3 regions of the Shinella sp. BE166 genome follow, and region 3 is predicted to be linked to each of the others. Evidence: riboswitches for the same ligand, from Rfam matches in the RefSeq annotation. Region 3 holds a riboswitch; each other region holds the start of a gene.
What was found. Region 3 has a riboswitch for thiamine pyrophosphate ahead of thiD (bifunctional hydroxymethylpyrimidine kinase/phosphomethylpyrimidine kinase). Riboswitches for the same ligand answer to the same signal wherever they lie in the genome.

Region 1 (5,964 bases), on a different contig from region 3:
GTTGGCGAGTGCCAGCAGGCCGCGCGTCACGTAAAGATAACCGCCCGGCAGCGCGAACGCGTTGATCGCCGGCGAATTCAGGATGGTGATGCGGTAGGACTGGTTCGGGTTTTCCGAGACAAGCGTCAGCGCGCCGGCAATGCGCGCGACGAGCCGCTCGGTCTTGGCGTCCTTGTATTCGCCGCCATAACTCGCGACGATGCGGGGATGCTCGCGCGCACCCATCTGGGCGCGCGGATCGTTCTTCTGCACCTCTTCGACGATCTGCGGATTGGAGGACGGCGAGATCGTCGGCTCATAGGTCTGCTCGATGATCGACTGGCAGCCGGACAGCAGCATGCCGGCAAGCACCAGCGCCGCGACAGGTCTCAAAACCCCGCGCCCGGATACCATTGCAGCTTCCTGCGTTGCTTTCGCCATCTCTTCTGCCCACAGCCCTAAAGGGTCCACGTCCGAACCGCAACCTTTAGGTGCAGTCGAAACACCCATGTTCGCGCCTTCGAATGGATGAGATAGACGCACCATACCCGGCCGGCAACTCCCGATTCGACAAACGGTTCCCTTGTGGCTCCGGTGACACAGGGGGGCGTCCAAATTGTGGCGGGGTGGCGGGGCAAAAACAGCCCCAGCCCGCTAAATCGCGGAATGACCGAGGAATTTTGCAACGGCTGGTGGATGCCGGCTCACGAGGAATTCATCCACCGGCGCATCGAGCAGGATCGCGCCGGCCTCCAGGAACATCACCCGGTCGGCAAGCCGGCGGATATCCTCCGGCTGGTGGGTAATGAAGAGCAGGGTGCTCTTCGTCTCGGCGCGAAGCTCCGAGAGGAGTTTTGCCATGTCCGCCCGCATGGCCGGGTCGAGGGCCGCGAAAGGCTCGTCGAGCAGCAGGATCGGCCGGCGTCGCACCAGCGCGCGGGCAAGCGCCACCCGCTGCCGCTCGCCGCCGGAAAGCGAGCCCGGCATGCGCCGCTCGTAACCGCCAAGCCCGACGCGCGACAGCGCCGAAAACACGCGCTGACGAGCCGCCGTATCGAGCTTCAGCCCCGGATCGATGCCGAGCCCGACATTTTCGGCGACGCTCAGATGCGCGAAGAGATTGTTGTCCTGGAAAATGATCGAGACCGGCCGCTCCGCGGGATCACGCGCCGCCATGTCCTGCCCAAGCAGCGCGACCGTGCCCGTCGCCGGTTTCTGGAAGCCGGCGATCACGTTGAACAGGGTGGACTTTCCCGCCCCCGAGGGGCCGGCGACGGCGACGGCGGCGCCGGAAGGGATGGCGCAATCGAAGGCGAGCCGCTTCTCGTCGAAACGCACGGTGACGTCGGAAAGGCGGATTGCGGTATCAGGCATCGATGGCAGGTCTTTCGGTCGTTCGATCGGCTGCGGTCGAAGGCAGCGTCAGCAGAAGGCATATCACGCCGAGGATCAACGCGATGCCCGCTGCATCCGCCGTGCGATAGCTTGCCATCCGGGAGAAGAGCAGCCACGGCAGCGTCACGAAACCATCCGCACCGAAAATGGCGACGGCGCCGAGATCGCCGAGCGACAGCGCCATGGCGAAGGCGAAGGCGGTGAGGAAGGGTTTCTTCAGCGCCGGCCAATCGATCCATCGCAAGCGATGCATGCCGGTGACGCCGAGGCTCAGCGCCAGCCGCGCGGTGCGCGACAGATGGGTGCGATAGGCGGGCTCCAGCACGCGCACGACGAAGGGCAGCGCCATCAGCGCGTTGATAACGGTGATGACGGCCGGCGCGAAACGCCCGGTCTCGCCAAACAGCCGCAGCACCAGGAACCACCCCGTCGCGACGACGACCGGCGGCACGAGCAGGATCAGCGAGCCCGTGGCCGGCAGCGCCCGGCCGATCAGCCGCGTCGCAAGCCCGGCATCGCCGGTCTCGGCAAGGCGCGGCACGAGCACAATGGGCAGCGCAATCGCAAGGCTGAGGCTGGCCGAGGCGAAGGAAATGGCGAGGCTGGTGAACAGCGCCCTGTGCAGCAGTGGATCGACCGCCAGCCGGCCGAAATCCGCGGCAAGGCCGGAGGCGAGGGTGGCCGCGAGCGGGGCCGCGGTGAACAGCGTGAAGGCGAGGATGACGAAACCGTCGGTTACGCGCCGGCGGCGGCCATCGAAACGGCGGATCGCGCGGCCCGCCGTCACCCCCTCGTCCGGCGGCCGGCCGAACAGCGAAATCAGCCAGAGCAGCGCGGCGGTGACCAAGATTTGCAGGAAGGCGAGCAGCACGGCGCGCTGGGGATCGAAATCGAAGCGCAGCGCCTGGTAGATCGCCACCTCGATGGTGGTGGCCGCAGGCCCGCCGCCGAGCGTCAGCACGATGGTGAAACTCGTCGCGCAGAGCATGAAGACGAGGCCCCCAATGCCCGGCAGCACGCGGCGGATGACCGGCCATTCGATCAGCCGGAAGACCGCACCGTTGCCCATGCCGAGATTGGCCGAGCTCAGCCAATATTCCGGCGGAATACGATCGAGGGCGGCGAGCAGGAAGCGAGCGGCGAGCGGCAGGTTGAAGAAGACATGGGCGATCAGGATGCCGGTGAGGCCATAGACGCTGACCGGATTTTGCAGCCCGGCGAGCCGCAAAAGATCATTGACGACGCCCTGCCGCCCCCAGATCTCGATGACCCCAAGTGCGGCCACCAGCGCCGGCAGGCCGAGCGGCACGACGGAGAGCCGGATGATCCAGACCCGTCCCCAAAAATCCCGCTGCCGGGCGAGCGCCCGGGCGACGGGAATGGCGAGCACAATGGAGAGCAGGGTCGACAGCGTCGCCTGTAGCAGCGTGAACTGCGCGACCCGCCAGATATAGGCGTCGAAGAGCGGCGCACCGCCCCCGCCGCCCGCATGCGCCAGAAGCACGGCCGTCGCCGCGCCGACGAAGACGAGCACGACGCCGAGGGCAAGCCCCCCGGCGACGCGCAAGGTCCGGCGTTCGGCGCGGGCGAAGAACATCACCTTATTTGGCGCTCATGGCGGCGAGCCATTCGTCGATCCAGGCCTTGCGGTTGGCCGCCACCTCGTCCGACGACATCAGGAAGGTCTTTTCCGGCTTCACCAGCGCGTCGAAGGCGGCCGGCAGCGGGTCCTTGGTCTTGCCGGCCGGCATCATCCAGTTGGTCTCCGGAATGATCGACTGGAAATCCGGCCCGGTCATGAAGGTCAGGAACTGACGCGCAAGTTCCTTGTCGTCGGAGGTGCGCGTCAGGCCTGCCACCTCGATCTGCACATAGTGGCCCTCGGAGAAGGCGGCCGCCTTGTAGCGCTCGGTGTTTTCGGCGATCACGTGATAGGCGGGCGACGTCGTGTAGGACAGCACCATCGGCGCCTCGCCCTTGGTGAAGAGGCCATAGGCCTCCGACCAGCCGGGCGTGACGGTCAGCACGCGGTCCTTGAGCTTGCCCCAGGCCTCACCGGACTTGTCGCCATAGACCGACTTCACCCAGAGCAGCAGGCCGAGCCCCGGCGTCGAGGTGCGCGGATCCTCGATGACGATTTTCTGCGCCGGGTCGCCCTCAACCAGTTCTTTCAGGCTCGTCGGCGGCGTCTTCACCGTCTCGGTGTCGTAGATGACAGCGAAATGGCCGTAGTCATAGGGCAGGAACGTGTCGTCGGAAAAGCCGCCCGGCACCGTCAGACCCTCGGGCGAAAGACCATGCGCTTCGAAGAGCCCGGTCGCCTTCGCCTCGGTGATGAGGTTGGTGTCGAGACCGAGCACCACGTCGGCCTTGGTGCCCTCGCCTTCGAGCTTGAGGCGCGTCAAAAGCTCGACGCCATCGGCGACGCCGACCCATTCGACCTTGCAGCCGCAGGTCTTGGCGAAGGCTTCGGCGACCTTCGGCCCCGGGCCCCATTCGGAAACGAAGCTCTCATAGGTATAGACGGTCAGCGTCTTTTCCTGCGCCAGCGCAGGCAAGGCGAAGGAAACGGCAAGGGCCGCGATCGAGGTGAGGAATGTCTTGCGCATCGGCGCCTCCCTGGTCTGTTCACAAAACGGGAATAGGGCGCTGGAATGTGCCGTCTAATCCCTCCGCCGGTACGAGCCGGATCAGGTTCTTCGGGTTGGCGAAACCGCCTCTCAGCCAGTGGGTCGAAAACCCGCGTGGCACCCCGTTAGAGCAAGGCAAGGCATAATCCCGCTTTCAGCGCGGCGCAAGAGGCAAGGCCCTGTTCCATGCGGAACAGCGGGCGGCGGGGCGATGTGGGAAAGTCTGATCACTGGATGAGAGAGGCTCATCCCTAGAGAGATCAGGAGAAACTTTCATGCGCAAGTTCATCATTTCCGCCGCCATCGCAGCCGTCGCCGCCATCTCCTTCGCCGCCCCGTCCCAGGCCGGCTATTACAGCTACGGCTACAAGCCGCACTGCTTCATCAAGAAGGTGAAGTCCTACGACTACTACGGCAACGTCATCATCAAGAAGATCAAGGTCTGCAAGTAAGCCTTCTTACGTCGCTGACCTCCCCAAGGCCCGGATGTCCCCTGCATCCGGGTCCTTTGCCGTTTGCGGTTACGACAGGCGTTCCGCCAAAATCTTTCCCTTTCTGGAGAACATGCGCTAAGGGCATCAGCCATGACCATGCCCGCACCGACAGACCCGTTCTTCGTCGTCCTCCTGGGAGGCGCGCTCCAGGCGACGCCGCGCCTTGCCGCGGATGTTGCGGGCGCGCGTTTCGTGGCCGCCGATGGCGGCATGCGCCATGCGGCGGCGCTCGGCGTGAGACCGGAAATCTGGGTCGGCGATTTCGATTCCACCCCGCCGGAACTGCTCGACGCCTGGCCGGATATCGAGCGCCAGCCCTATCCCGTCGCCAAGAACGAGACCGACGGCGCCATCGCCGTCTCCGTCGCCATCGAGCGCGGCGCCAGGAAGATCGTGCTGGCCGGCGCGCTCGGCGGCGAACGCTCCGACCATGCGCTGATGCACCTCATCCATGCCGTCTCGCTCGAAGAGCAGGGGTTTGCCATCAAGCTCACCTCCGGCACGGAGGAGGCCTGGCCGCTCCTGCCCGGCACGCGCGAGATCGACCTGCCGAAGGGCAGCCTGTTTTCCGTGCTCGGCCTCTCCCCGCTTGCCGGCCTCGACATCGGCAACGTGCGCTATCCGCTGAAGGACTTTTCCTTGCCCTTCGGCTCGTCGCGCACCATTTCCAACGTCGCGGAAGGCCCGGTTCGCCTTTCGCTCGCCTCTGGCCGCGCGATCGTCATCGCCCGGCCCTATGACCTTTCAGGAGCCTGACCCTTGGCACCGCCCATCCTCAAACTCGACGATATCTTCCTGAGCTTCGGCGGCACGCCGCTGCTTGCCGGCGCCAGCCTGCAAGTGGAGCCCGGCGACCGCATCTCCCTTGTCGGCCGCAACGGCTCGGGCAAGTCGACGCTGATGAAGATCGCCGCCGGCCTGGCGGAAGCGCAGTCCGGCGAGGTGTTCCGCCACCCGTCCGCCACCATCCGCTACCTGCACCAGGCGCCGGATTTCGACGGCTACGAGACGGTCGCCGCCTATGCCGAAGCGGGCCTCGGCCCGAGCGACGATCCCTACCGCGTCACCTACCTGCTCGAACATCTGGGGCTGACCGGCGCCGAGCACCCGGCGTCGCTTTCGGGCGGCGAGGCGCGGCGCGCGGCGCTCGCCCGCGTCATGGCGCCGGAGCCGGACATCCTGCTGCTCGACGAGCCGACCAACCATCTGGATTTGCCGACCATCGAATGGCTGGAAGGCGAGCTTCAATCGACCCGCTCGGCCCTCGTCGTCATCTCGCACGACCGTCGTTTCCTCGAAAAGGTCTCCAACGCCACCGTCTGGCTCGATCGCGGCCAGTCGCGGCGGCTGAACCGCGGTTTCGGCCATTTCGAAGCCTGGCGCGACGAGGTGCTGGAAGCCGAGGAACTGGAACAGCACAAGCTCGGCAAGGCGATCGAACGCGAGGAGCACTGGCTGCGCTACGG
Region 2 (5,964 bases), on a different contig from region 3:
CTATGGCGGACCGTCGCAGATCAACCTGAAACCTCATAAAACGTGCAGTTTCCCATTCCGCGTGTGTCACGCTGGAGTCACGCGCACCATCCCGATGTCACGCCTATACTGCGACGCAGGGGCTGAGAGTGAGCGTTGCTCCGGGGGCATAGAACATGGAAATCGAAACCACAGAAATTGAAGACCGCGGCACGGAAATGATGGCGCTTGCACGGCTCGTCGCTTTCGCGCTGGAATCTGCAAGATCAATGGATGCCGAGGTGGTGGAATTCTGCCTGGAAAAGGCGCTGCGTGCCGTGCTGGACCAGATTGACGAGCCGTCGCGCATAACGCTGACGTCGAGCGACATCATGCTGATGAACCGGTCGGCGCTTTGCTGACCGGAGAGGAATCGACCGGCCTGCCAGTCGCCTGGCTGGCCCGCCGGCCGAACCATAGCCGCCGTCCTCCTCCGCGGCGCTGATCGCGCGGCCGGCCCGGACCTGCGGGCCGCCGCCGATCTTCCTGGATTTCTCCAATTGCGAAACGAAAACACACGGTTGCGCTGATCGTGGAACTCTGAAAAGTTCTCCTCCGAAAACGCCCGGCAAACGGGGCGAAACCACGGGAGAGGAGAACAGCATGCGGACGTTCCTGACGAGCGGCGTAACAGCCCTTGCGTTGATGACCACGAGCGCGGCACAGGCCGAGCCGGTGAAGATCGGCGTCATCACCACGCTTTCCGGTGGCGGTGCCGGCCTCGGCGTCGACATGCGCGACGCCTTCACGCTCGCCATCAAACAATCCGGCAACAGCGAGATCGAGCTTGTCGTCGAGGACGACGCGCAGAAGCCGGAACTCGCGGTGCAGATCGCCGAAAAGATGATCCAGAGCGACAAGGTCGATCTCATGACGGGGATCATCTGGTCGAACCTCGCCATGGCAGTCATTCCGAACACGGTGGCGCAGGATATCATCTACCTGTCGCCGAATGCCGGCCCGTCGGCGCTTGCCGGCGCAAACTGCAACCCGAACTATTTCAACGTCGCCTACCAGAACGACAATTTCCACGAGGCGATGGGCGAATATGACAATAAGGACTACAAGAACACCTTCATCCTCGCGCCGAACTACCCCGCCGGCAAGGACGCGCTGACCGGCTTCAAGCGTTACTATAAGGGGGCGCTCGCCGGTGAGGTCTACACGCAGGTCGGCCAGACGGACTATGCCGCCGAGATCGCGGAAATCCGCGCATCCGGCGCCGATTCCGTCTACTTCTTCCTGCCTGGCGGCATGGGCATCGCCTTCATGAAACAATATGCCCAGTCGGGCGTGAACATCCCCGTCACCGGCCCCGGTTTCTCCTTCAGCCAGGACGTGCTGCCGGCGATCGGCGATGCCGCATTGGGCGTCAAGAATTCCGGCACCTGGGCGAAGGACCTCGACAACCCGGCCAACAAGGCCTTCGTCGAAGCGTTCCAGAAGGAATATAACCGCCTGCCCTCGATCTATGCGGCACAGAGCTGGGATACCGCAAACCTCATCCTCTCGGCACTCGGCAAGGCGAGCGTCAAGGACAAGGCGGCCTTCCGCGCGGCGCTGAAGGAGGCAGATTTCGCCTCGGTGCGCGGAAAATTCAAGTTCAACAAGAACAACCACCCGATCCAGGACATCTACGTGACCGAGGTGGTGAAGGAAGGCGACGTCTTGACCAACAAGATCATCGCCACCGCCTTCACCGATCACGGCGACGCCTACGCCGACAAGTGCGCGATGTAATCCGCGCGCAAACACCCGCCCCTAAGGCGGGTGCCATCCCTGACCTTCCGGACCGGTTGCCTTGCCCCTAGCCCATATCCAATGAGCACGCTCGCAGCCTATGGCGGCCTTTTCCTGGCCGCGCTCATCGCCGCGACCATCCTTCCCGCCCAGTCGGAAGCCGTGCTGGCTGGCCTGCTGGCGACCGAAACCTATTCGCCGGCATTGCTCATCCTCGTCGCCGGCATCGGCAATGTGCTCGGCTCCGTCATAAACTGGCTGCTCGGCCGCGGCGTGGAACGTTTCCGCGAGGCTCGCTGGTTCCCCGTCAACGCCAAGAACCTCGATCGCGCCGGGCGCTGGTATCGCAAATATGGCTGGTGGAGCCTGCTTTTGAGCTGGATGCCGATCATCGGTGATCCGCTGACGGTCGCTGCCGGCATCATGCGCGAACCGTTCCCACGGTTCCTGCTCGTGGTCACAATCGCGAAGTTCGGCCGCTATATCGTGCTGGCCGCCCTCGTGCTGCACTGGCTGTGAACTTTTTTATGCCGGCGATGGAATGAGGATCGTTCGGCTCTCGTATACTGGGTCATGAACGGAAAGACACCCGGCTTCAATGTGATCGGACAGCTTGCAGCGCTCAGGCGCTATGCGCTGTCGCTCGTCCGCAATCCGGACGATGCCGAAGACCTCGTGCATGACGCGCTGGTGAAAGCCTACGAGCGCCAGTCGACCTTCCGCACCGGCGCCAATGTGCGCAACTGGCTGATGTCCATCCTGCACAATGCCCATGTCGACCGCCTGCGCCAGCGCCGCTCGCAACAGCGCCGTCACGACGCGGCGGCGGAACTGGGCGAGACCTCCGTGCCGGCGAACCAGGACCATTCGGTGCGCCTCACGCAGTTGCGCAACGCCTTCTTCGCGCTGTCGGAAGAGCAGCGCGCCGCGTTGCATCTCGTCGCGATCGAGGAACTTTCCTACCAGGAGGCGGCCGATACGCTCGGCATTCCGGTCGGCACGCTGATGTCGCGCGTCGCCCGCGCCCGGGAACGCCTGCGCGCCTTTGAACAGAACGGTGCTACCGCGACCGTCCCCCATCTCAGAATCGTCGGAGGCACTGGCGATGACCAGCAATGACCCGATCCTCGAATCCGATCTCAATGCCTATGTCGACGACCAGCTCGCCGTCGGCCGGCGCATCGAGGTCGAGGCTTACCTGTCGGAACGGCCGGAGATCGCCGCCCAGATCATGAAGGACCTGCGCGTGCGCGACGAACTGCGCCTGGCGCTGGCCGATCATCGTGCGGTGACCCGGCAGGCGACACGCGAGGCTGCGCGCCTTCTCGAACGCTCGCTCGCCCGACGCCGCGTCTTCTCCGTCTTCCGCCGTGCCGCGGCAATCGCCCTCTTTGTTGCCGCCGGCTGGACCGCGCATGCCGTGCTCGGCCCCTTCGGCGCGACCGAGGTCATCGCTTCCACCCCGCCGCCCGCCTTCGTGGAAGAGGCCGTGCGGGCGCACAAGACCACGCTCATCCGCGATGCGATGAGCTCGCAGCCCGAAGCCGCCGTCTTCGATCCGGCCGAAATCCGCTCCGCGACGGCGATCGTCCTGCCGGACCTGCCGAAAGGCTGGGCCGTGGTCGACACGCAGGTTTTCCCCTCGGCCTATGGCCCGAGCGTCGAGCTGGTGCTGGAGCCGAAGAAGGACGAACGCCTGTCGCTCTTCGCCGTGCGGCCGGGCTCGTTCGGCGTGCAGCACGTCCTGCTCTTCCACGCCGACAATGCCCGTGCCGCCTACTGGCAGATCGGCGACGTCGCCTATGCGCTGGTGTCGGAAAGCCGCAAGGCCGACGACCTGGCTGAAACCGCGCGGGATCTCTCGCGCACGCTTTACTGATCAATCGTTCCACCGAAGGAGACCCATGATGGAACCCGTACAACAGCGATTTGGCTATGGCGCGCAGGCGCAGTCGGCCGCCCTCTTCGACGAGGGCCTGCGCAAGCACATGCTGCGCGTCTACAACTACATGGGCGCAGGCCTGGTCATCACCGGCCTTATCGCCTTCTTCGTCGGCTCGACGCCGGCGCTCTACGTGCCGATCTTCTCCTCGCCGCTCAAGTGGGTGGTGATGCTGGCGCCGCTCGCCTTCGTCTTCTTCTTTTCGTTCAAGATCCAGACGATGTCGGCCAGCACCGCGCAAGCGACCTTCTGGGCCTTCTGCGCCGTCATGGGCCTGTCGCTCGCCTCGGTGTTCCTCGTCTTCACCGGCATGAGCATCGCCCGCACCTTCTTCATCGCCGCCACTATGTTCGGCACGACGAGCCTCTACGGTTACGTCACGAAGCGTGACCTGTCGAAGTTCGGCTCGTTCCTGATCATGGGCCTGATCGGCGTGGTCATCGCCTCGATCGTCAACATCTTCCTCGGCTCCACCGCGCTGCAGTTCGCGATCTCCGTAATCGGCATCGTCGTGTTCGTCGGCCTCACGGCCTGGGACACGCAGAACATCAAGGAGCAGTATGCCGAAAACATTGACCAGGAATCGCAGCAGAAGATGGCCGTGTTCGGCGCGCTCTCGCTCTACCTGAACTTCGTCAACATCTTCCAGCTGTTGCTGAATTTCACCGGCGAACGCGAATAGTTTTCGCGAATGATTTCAAAGGGAACGGCGGGGCAAAACCCCGCCGTTTTCTTTTGTCGGAAGCCTGTGCTCCCCTCCCCCCGGCGTCATCCTCGGGCTTGACCCGAGGATCCATGCCGCGGGTGCCGTGTGGATCCTCGGGTCAAGCCCGAGGACGACGGAGGAGAGGTTTTTCGCACAATATAATGTAAGAATACACTTACATATTTTACCATGTTGACAAATCATCCCCGAGCGTCTTTGCTTAAAGCATTCACCAGGGGGGTCCCGACAAGGGGCTGAGATACTGCTGGCTTTCGCAGCGCAGTGACCCGTTGAACCTGATCCAGTTCATACTGGCGTAGGGACGGTGCAAGCGCTGTAGACTCGTATTCCGCTTCCCGGATTCCGTGTCGGCGTCTTTCCATCATTCCGGCTCTAGGACTGGGTCTCCAACTTTGAACCTTGGAGCCTCACGATGAATATTGCCGCCCAAAAGCTCACCCCCACCGTCACCACCGGCGCCTTGCCCGCCTCGCGGAAAATCCACATCCCCGGCGAGCAGCACCCGGATATCCGCGTGCCGCTGCGCGAAATCGCCCTGCACCCGACCGCCGGCGAACCGCCGGTCGTGGTCTACGATGCCTCCGGCCCCTACACCGATCCCACCCATGTCGTTTCCATCGAAAGCGGCCTGCCGCGGCTGCGCGAAAGCTGGGTCGCCGCCCGCGGCGACGTGCAGGATTACGAGGGCCGCCATATCCGCCCGGAGGACAACGGTTTTGCCACCGGCGAGCGGCTGACGCCGGAATTCCCCATCCGCAACCACCCACGCCGGGCGAAGGACAGCAAGGCGGTGACGCAGCTCGCCTATGCGCGGGCCGGCATCGTCACCCCAGAAATGGAATTCATCGCCATCCGCGAAAACCTCGGCCGCAAAGCCGTGAAGAAAGCGCTTGTCCGCGACGGCGAGAGCTTTGGCGCGCATATTCCGGATTTCGTCACGCCGGACTTCGTCCGCCAGGAGGTCGCGAGCGGCCGCGCGGTCATCCCCGCCAACATCAACCATCCGGAAGCCGAGCCGATGATCATCGGCCGGAACTTCCTGGTTAAGATCAACGCCAATATCGGCAATTCCGCCGTCACCTCCTCGATGGCCGAGGAAGTGGAGAAGATGGTCTGGGCGATCCGCTGGGGTGCGGATACGGTCATGGACCTGTCGACCGGCCGCAACATTCACAATATCCGCGAATGGATCATCCGCAATGCGCCGGTCCCGATCGGCACCGTGCCGCTCTACCAGGCTCTGGAGAAAGTGAACGGCATTGCCGAGGACCTCACCTGGGAGGTCTATCGCGACACGCTGATCGAGCAGGCCGAACAGGGCGTCGACTATTTCACCATCCATGCCGGCGTGCGGCTCGCCTATATCCCGCTCACCGTCAACCGCGTCACGGGCATCGTTTCGCGCGGCGGCTCGATCATGGCGAAGTGGTGTCTTCATCACCACCGCGAAAGCTTCCTCTATGAGCATTTCGACGAAATCTGCGACATCGCGCGGGCCTATGACGTCACCTTCTCGCTCGGCGACGGCCTGCGGCCC
Region 3 (5,964 bases):
CGCGGTGAGATAGATCATGTCGCCGAGGATGAGGCCGAGCCCCATGAAGAGGGTCGGCCGGAAGCCGGAGCCGAGCGCGCGGGCGACGATCGCCGTGATCCCGGGACCGGGAATGATGGCGGCGATGAACAGCGCACCGCAATAGGCGATCAGCACGGCAATGGTCATGGCAGGCTCCTTGGGCTGACGCTCTTTTAGCGCTGCCGATATCCTGCGGCAATGGTTTTGCGGCCGACGCCTTGCCGCAAGCGCGGCTGCGGGATAGTCCTTCTTCAGATCGTCCAAGGAGAGCATGCCATGCCAGACCTGACCGGCCTTGCCGCCTTCGCCCTCATCGCGCTCGGCATGGTGCTCACCCCCGGGCCGAACATGATCTATCTCGTCTCTCGCTCGATCTGCCAGGGGCCGGCGGCCGGCCTCGTGTCGCTCTGCGGCGTGGCGCTCGGCTTCGTCTTCTACATGCTGTCGGCGGCGCTCGGCATCACCGCACTCGTGATGGCGGTGCCCTATGCCTATGATGCGCTGCGGCTTGCCGGCGTGCTCTACCTGGCCTGGCTCGCCTGGCAGGCGCTGCGCCCCGGTGGCCGCTCCGCCTTCGAGGTCAAGGCCCTGCCGCGCGACGGCAACCGGAAACTCTTCCTGATGGGGCTTTTGACGAGCCTGCTCAACCCGAAGATCGCGGTGCTCTACCTCTCCCTGCTGCCGCAGTTCATCGACCCGGCAAAGGGCAGCGTCTTCCTGCAATCGCTCGTGCTCGGCGGCACGCAGATTGCCATCAGCGTCAGCGTCAACGCGCTGATCGCCGTTTCGGCCGGCTCGATTGCCGCGCTCCTCGCCGCTCGCCCGCGCTGGCTTTTGATACAGCGCTGGCTGATGGGGACGGTGCTGGCCGGGCTCGCGCTGCGCATGGCGATGGAAGCCCGCCGCTGATCAGAACTCCGCCATCGGCGACAATGCGAAGGACCGCTCCGGTCGCAGATCGGGCGCGGCGCGCAGCATGAGCACCATGTCGCCGCCATCCGCAACGGCCTCGCCGTCCCATCCCAGATGATCGGCGGCAAAGTGCACGGTGACCCGGGGCGGCGAGACCCGCAGGCTCGCCAGAATATCGGCAAGTGCGGGAATGCCTGCGCCGACCACATCCAGCAGTTCAAAGCCACCGTCCTCGCCCGCCTGCCAGGCAATGACGGCATCGTGCTTTTCCATCAGGTCGAGACGCAGGTCCGGCATCAGCGATGCGTTGAAGAGGAACATTTCCCGCTGCCGCAGCGGCGCGAAACGGTCGGAAACCGGCCGGCGGGCACCCAGTAGCCGGCTAAGCAAGGCAATGTCGGCTTCGCTCTCGATGTCGAGCCGCCGAACCGGGCTGACGCGCCCACCCACGGGTGCAGCGCCGGCAAAACGATGCTGCGCCAGCGTGCGGAAACCAAGGCGCGTGTAGAGGTCCGGCTTGTCGGTCAACAGCGCGACGGCTTCGAACCCTTCCGCATCGCAATGGTCGAGCGCCGCCTCCATCACATCGCGAAAAAGCCCCTGGCCGCGATGGCTTGGCCGCACGGCTCCGGATTGCAGGCCGGCGGCGCGCACGAAGGTGCCGTTGATGACGAGCGGCAGCGAGAAGACGCTGATATTGGCGATGCAGGTGCCGTTCGCATCGAACCACGCGAAGGGCACGCTGGTCGGGTCCGGCCCGCCCAGCCGGTCGAGCGCGGTGATCCCGATGCCGAATGTGTCTTCCAGCAGGTCGGCAAGCGCGCGCCAGGCGGCGGTGTCGCCAAGATAGTCGGAGCGGAAGACCAGCCCCGGCCGGTCGGCAGGCATGGTGTTAGCGCACGCCCGTGGAGCCGAAGCCGCCGGCGCCGCGGGTGGTTTCGCTGGTTTCCGTCGTCTCGCGCACGGCGACTTGCGTGACTGGCGCAATCACCATCTGCGCGATGCGCATGCCGCGCTCGATGACGAAGGGCTCTTCACCGAGATTGGCAAGCAGCACCTTCACCTCGCCGCGATAATCGCTGTCCACGGTGCCCGGCGTGTTGAGGCAGGTGATGCCGTGCTTGAAGGCGAGGCCGGAGCGGGGGCGGATCTGCCCCTCGTAGCCGTGCGGGATTTCGAAGATAAAACCGGTCGGCACGAGCGCGCGTTTTCCCGGTGCCAGCGTCAGCGGCGTATCCATGGCCACGCCGGCGCGCAGGTCCATGCCGGCGGCACCCGATGTCTCATAGGCGGGAAGCTCGATGCCCTCACCATGCGGCAGGCGGACGAGCGAAAGGGTGGGCTGGGTGGGGGCGTGCGCGTTCATGCGCCCATAAGCCGGCCACCGCACAATCCCGTCAATTGCATCTTCCGGGCGGAGCCTGTAAAGACCGCGGCAACTCACAGGATATTGCAGAAAATGGCCGAAACCCTTGCCGAGGCGGTCTCCCGCCGCCGCACCTTCGCGATCATCGCGCACCCGGACGCCGGTAAAACCACCCTCACCGAAAAGCTGCTTCTGTTCGGCGGCGCCATCCAGCTCGCCGGTGAAGTGAAGGCGAAGAAGGACCGCATCCAGACCCGCTCGGACTGGATGAAGATCGAACGCGAACGCGGCATCTCGGTCGTGACCTCCGTGATGACCTTCGAATATGACGGCAACGTCTTCAACATTCTCGACACCCCCGGCCACGAGGACTTCGCGGACGACACCTACCGCACGTTGACGGCGGTGGATGCGGCGGTCATGGTCATCGACGCCGCCAAGGGTATCGAGCCGCGGACGTTGAAACTGTTCGAGGTCTGCCGCCTGCGCGACATCCCGATCATCACCTTCGTCAACAAGATGGACCGCGAGAGCCGCGACCCGTTCGAGATTTTGGACGAGGTGGAAGAGAAGCTGGCGCTCGATACCGCGCCGATCACCTGGCCCGTCGGCCGGTCGAAGTCGTTCTGCGGCTCCTATCATCTCGCCGACCGCACCTTCCGTGGCTCGGATACGCAGGTGCAGCCGACGAAGATCGACGATGCGACGGTGGTGGCGAAAAACCTGCCGGAAAACGAACGCACCGCATTCATCGAGGAGCTGGAGCTGGCCCGCGAGGCCTGCCGGCCGTTCGACCGCGAGGCTTTCCTCGAAGGTCACCTGACGCCGGTCTTCTTCGGCTCGGCGCTGCGTAATTTCGGCGTTCGCGATCTGATCAACGCGCTCGGCGCCGTCGCACCGCCGCCGCGCGACCAGGTGGCGGATGTGCGCAAGGTCCATGCGTCCGAGGACAAGATGACGGCCTTCGTCTTCAAGATCCAGGCGAACATGGACCCGAACCACCGCGACCGCATCGCCTTTGCCCGTGTCTGCTCCGGCATGCTGGAGCGCGGCATGAAGGTGCGCCTCGCCCGCACCGGCAAGCAGATCGGCCTGTCCGCGCCGCAGTTCTTCTTCGCCTCGCAGCGCCAGCTCGCCGATACGGCCTATGCCGGCGACGTGGTGGGCATCCCGAACCACGGCACGCTCCGCATCGGCGACACGTTGACGGAAGGCGAGGCGCTGGTCTTTGAAGGCGTGCCGAACTTCGCGCCGGAAATTCTGCGCCGCGTGCGGCTGGAAGACGCGATGAAGGCGAAGAAGCTGAAGGAAGCGCTCCAGCAGATGGCGGAAGAGGGCGTCGTGCAGCTCTTCTCGCCGGAAGATGGTTCGCCCGCCATCGTCGGCGTCGTCGGCGCGCTGCAGCTCGACGTCTTGAAGGAGCGGCTCCAGGGGGAATACGGCCTGCCGGTCTCCTTCGAAATGTCGCGCTTCTCCGTCTGCCGCTGGATTTCGTCGGATAGCGCGGCCGAACTCGAGAAGTTCGTCACCCAGCGCCGGGGCGATATCGCCCGCGACCTCGATGGCGACCCGGTGTTCCTGGCGCAGGATTCCTTCTCGCTGCGCTACGAGTCGGAGCGCTATCCGGCCATCAAGATGGTCGCCATCAAGGAGTATCACGTCACCAAGGCGTGATCGGATCGCGCACCTGTCACTTTCGGCGTGACAGGTGCCACATCATTTGCGAAAACCGCCCCGAGACGGGGGCGTCCGCGCAAGCGGGCTGAGAAGCACCCTTTGAACCTGAACCGGATCATGCCGGCGGAGGGAGTCGAACGGGTGCCGGCTTGCTGCCGCCCGTTGGCCGCCTCCGTCGCAGGGAGGCGAGATGGCCGACACGATTGCAAACATTCTCTCGATCGCAGGGTCCGACCCTTCGGGCGGCGCCGGCATCCAGGCCGACCTCAAGACCTTTGCGGCCCGCGGCACCTATGGCATGGCTGTTCTGACCGCGCTGACGGCGCAGAACACGCAAGGGGTCTCCGGCGTGCATCTCGTGCCGCCGGCCTTCGTCGCGGCGCAGGTCGCGGATGTGTTCAGCGATGTGCGCGTCGATGCCGTGAAGATCGGCATGATCGCCTCGGCGGAGATCGCGGAAGCTGTTGCCAACAGCCTGTCGTCGCGCCGCGGCCTGCCGGTCGTGCTCGATCCGGTGATGGTCGCCAAGGGCGGTGCGTCGCTGCTGGCACGGGAGGCGGTGGAAGCGCTCACGCGCCGGCTGCTGCCGCGCGCCACCGTGCTGACCCCCAACCTGCCGGAAGCCGCCGCCCTCTTGGGCGAAGCCGAGGCGACCGACCGGGCGGGCATGGAGGACCAAGCGAAGCGGCTCCTCGCGCTCGGGCCAAAGGCAGTGCTGCTCAAGGGCGGGCACCTGCCGGGAACCGAAAGCCCGGATGTGCTGGCAACGCCAGACCGGCTGCACTGGTTCGAGGGCGTGCGCGTGCTCACGCGCAACACCCACGGCACCGGCTGCTCGCTGTCGAGCGCGATTGCCGCGGAGCTCGGCAAGGGGCGCACGCTTGCCGATGCCGCGGCGGTGGCGAAGAGTTTCATCGCCGGCGCGGTGCGCACGTCCGATGCGCTCTCCGTCGGCTCCGGCCACGGACCACTGCACCATTTCCACGCGCTCTGGAACTAGCGATCCGCCAGCGCCAGCCGCAAGCCCATCAGGCCGAGGGCGGCGGCGAAGCTGCGCTGCGTCCAGACCATGATCCTTGGCCGGCTCAGCACCTGCTGGCGCAGCCCTGCGGCAAGCGCGCCATAGAGGGCGAAGACGAGGAAGGTCAGCAGCATGAAGACGCCGCCGAGATAGAGCATCTGCGCCGTGGCGTCGGGCGCCTCCGCCGGCACGAATTGCGGCAGGAAGGCGAGGAAGAACAGCGAGAGTTTCGGGTTGAAGATATTGGTGAGGATGCCCTTGCGAACGATGCGAAGCGCCTTTTCGGCGGGCGCCTGGTCCGGCCCGAAATCCAGCGCGTTGCTGTCCTTCAGCATGCTCCAGGCGATGAACAGCAGGTAGGCGACACCGACATAACGCAGCACCTCGAAGGCGAGCGCGCTCGCATGCAGCACCGCGGCCAGGCCGACGACGGAGGCGACGATGTGCGGGATGATGCCGAGCGTGCAGCCGAAGGCGGCAAGCAGGCCGGCGCGAAAGCCGCCGCTGATGCCGAGCGCCAGCGTATAGATCACGCCGGTGCCCGGCAGGAGGATGACGACGAGCGAGGTGATGAGGAATTCTGTGGTCATGTCCGGTTTCCATGCGGCTAGAGCATTTCCAGCCGAAGCGGCATCGCTTCGGCGTCGGATAATGCGCCAGAGGCGGCAGGGAACACCGGAAGGCAGGCCGTGGTCTTGAACGAAATTGCAGTCAGCCGCGCGCAGCGAGATAGGCGCCCGGCGTATAGCCGTAGCGGCGCGTGAAATTGCGCGTCATGTGGCTCTGGTCGGCAAAACCCGCGTCGATGGCGGCCTCGGCGAGCGAGGTGCCCGTCGCGATCAGCCGCCGCGCGCGCTCGGTCCTGCGCTGGAGCAGATAGGCATGCGGCGTCAGGCCCGTGCTGCGGGCGAAATCGCGCACCAGCCGGAAGCGGCCGAGCCCGCAATCCGCCGCAAGATCGTCCAGC

Region 1: another riboswitch for thiamine pyrophosphate. It lies ahead of thiB (thiamine ABC transporter substrate binding subunit); the one in region 3 lies ahead of thiD (bifunctional hydroxymethylpyrimidine kinase/phosphomethylpyrimidine kinase).
Region 2: another riboswitch for thiamine pyrophosphate. It lies ahead of thiC (phosphomethylpyrimidine synthase ThiC); the one in region 3 lies ahead of thiD (bifunctional hydroxymethylpyrimidine kinase/phosphomethylpyrimidine kinase).

What each region holds. Positions count from the first base shown of each region.
Region 1 covers NZ_JBPEHL010000012.1:131,371-137,334, forward strand. Annotated here, with positions in the region: gene J2Y63_RS25140 (M48 family metalloprotease) at 1-393, opposite strand, end outside; gene thiQ (thiamine ABC transporter ATP-binding protein) at 634-1,353, opposite strand; gene thiP (thiamine/thiamine pyrophosphate ABC transporter permease) at 1,346-2,971, opposite strand; gene thiB (thiamine ABC transporter substrate binding subunit) at 2,976-3,983, opposite strand; TPP riboswitch at 4,025-4,139, opposite strand; gene J2Y63_RS25160 (hypothetical protein) at 4,280-4,456, shown strand; gene J2Y63_RS25165 (thiamine diphosphokinase) at 4,595-5,254, shown strand; gene J2Y63_RS25170 (ABC-F family ATP-binding cassette domain-containing protein) at 5,258-5,964, shown strand, end outside.
Region 2 covers NZ_JBPEHL010000004.1:492,396-498,359, forward strand. Annotated here, with positions in the region: gene J2Y63_RS13070 (TfuA-like protein) at 1-39, shown strand, start outside; gene J2Y63_RS13075 (hypothetical protein) at 156-380, shown strand; gene J2Y63_RS13080 (ABC transporter substrate-binding protein) at 622-1,758, shown strand; gene J2Y63_RS13085 (YqaA family protein) at 1,840-2,277, shown strand; gene J2Y63_RS13090 (sigma-70 family RNA polymerase sigma factor) at 2,332-2,877, shown strand; gene J2Y63_RS13095 (anti-sigma factor family protein) at 2,864-3,637, shown strand; gene J2Y63_RS13100 (Bax inhibitor-1/YccA family protein) at 3,666-4,382, shown strand; TPP riboswitch at 4,631-4,747, shown strand; gene thiC (phosphomethylpyrimidine synthase ThiC) at 4,840-5,964, shown strand, end outside.
Region 3 covers NZ_JBPEHL010000005.1:222,623-228,586, reverse strand. Annotated here, with positions in the region: gene J2Y63_RS15125 (LysE family translocator) at 1-168, opposite strand, end outside; gene J2Y63_RS15120 (LysE family translocator) at 298-930, shown strand; gene J2Y63_RS15115 (GNAT family N-acetyltransferase) at 931-1,821, opposite strand; gene dut (dUTP diphosphatase) at 1,826-2,299, opposite strand; gene J2Y63_RS15105 (peptide chain release factor 3) at 2,393-3,973, shown strand; TPP riboswitch at 4,038-4,111, shown strand; gene thiD (bifunctional hydroxymethylpyrimidine kinase/phosphomethylpyrimidine kinase) at 4,167-4,976, shown strand; gene J2Y63_RS15095 (LysE family translocator) at 4,973-5,587, opposite strand; gene J2Y63_RS15090 (AraC family transcriptional regulator) at 5,709-5,964, opposite strand, start outside.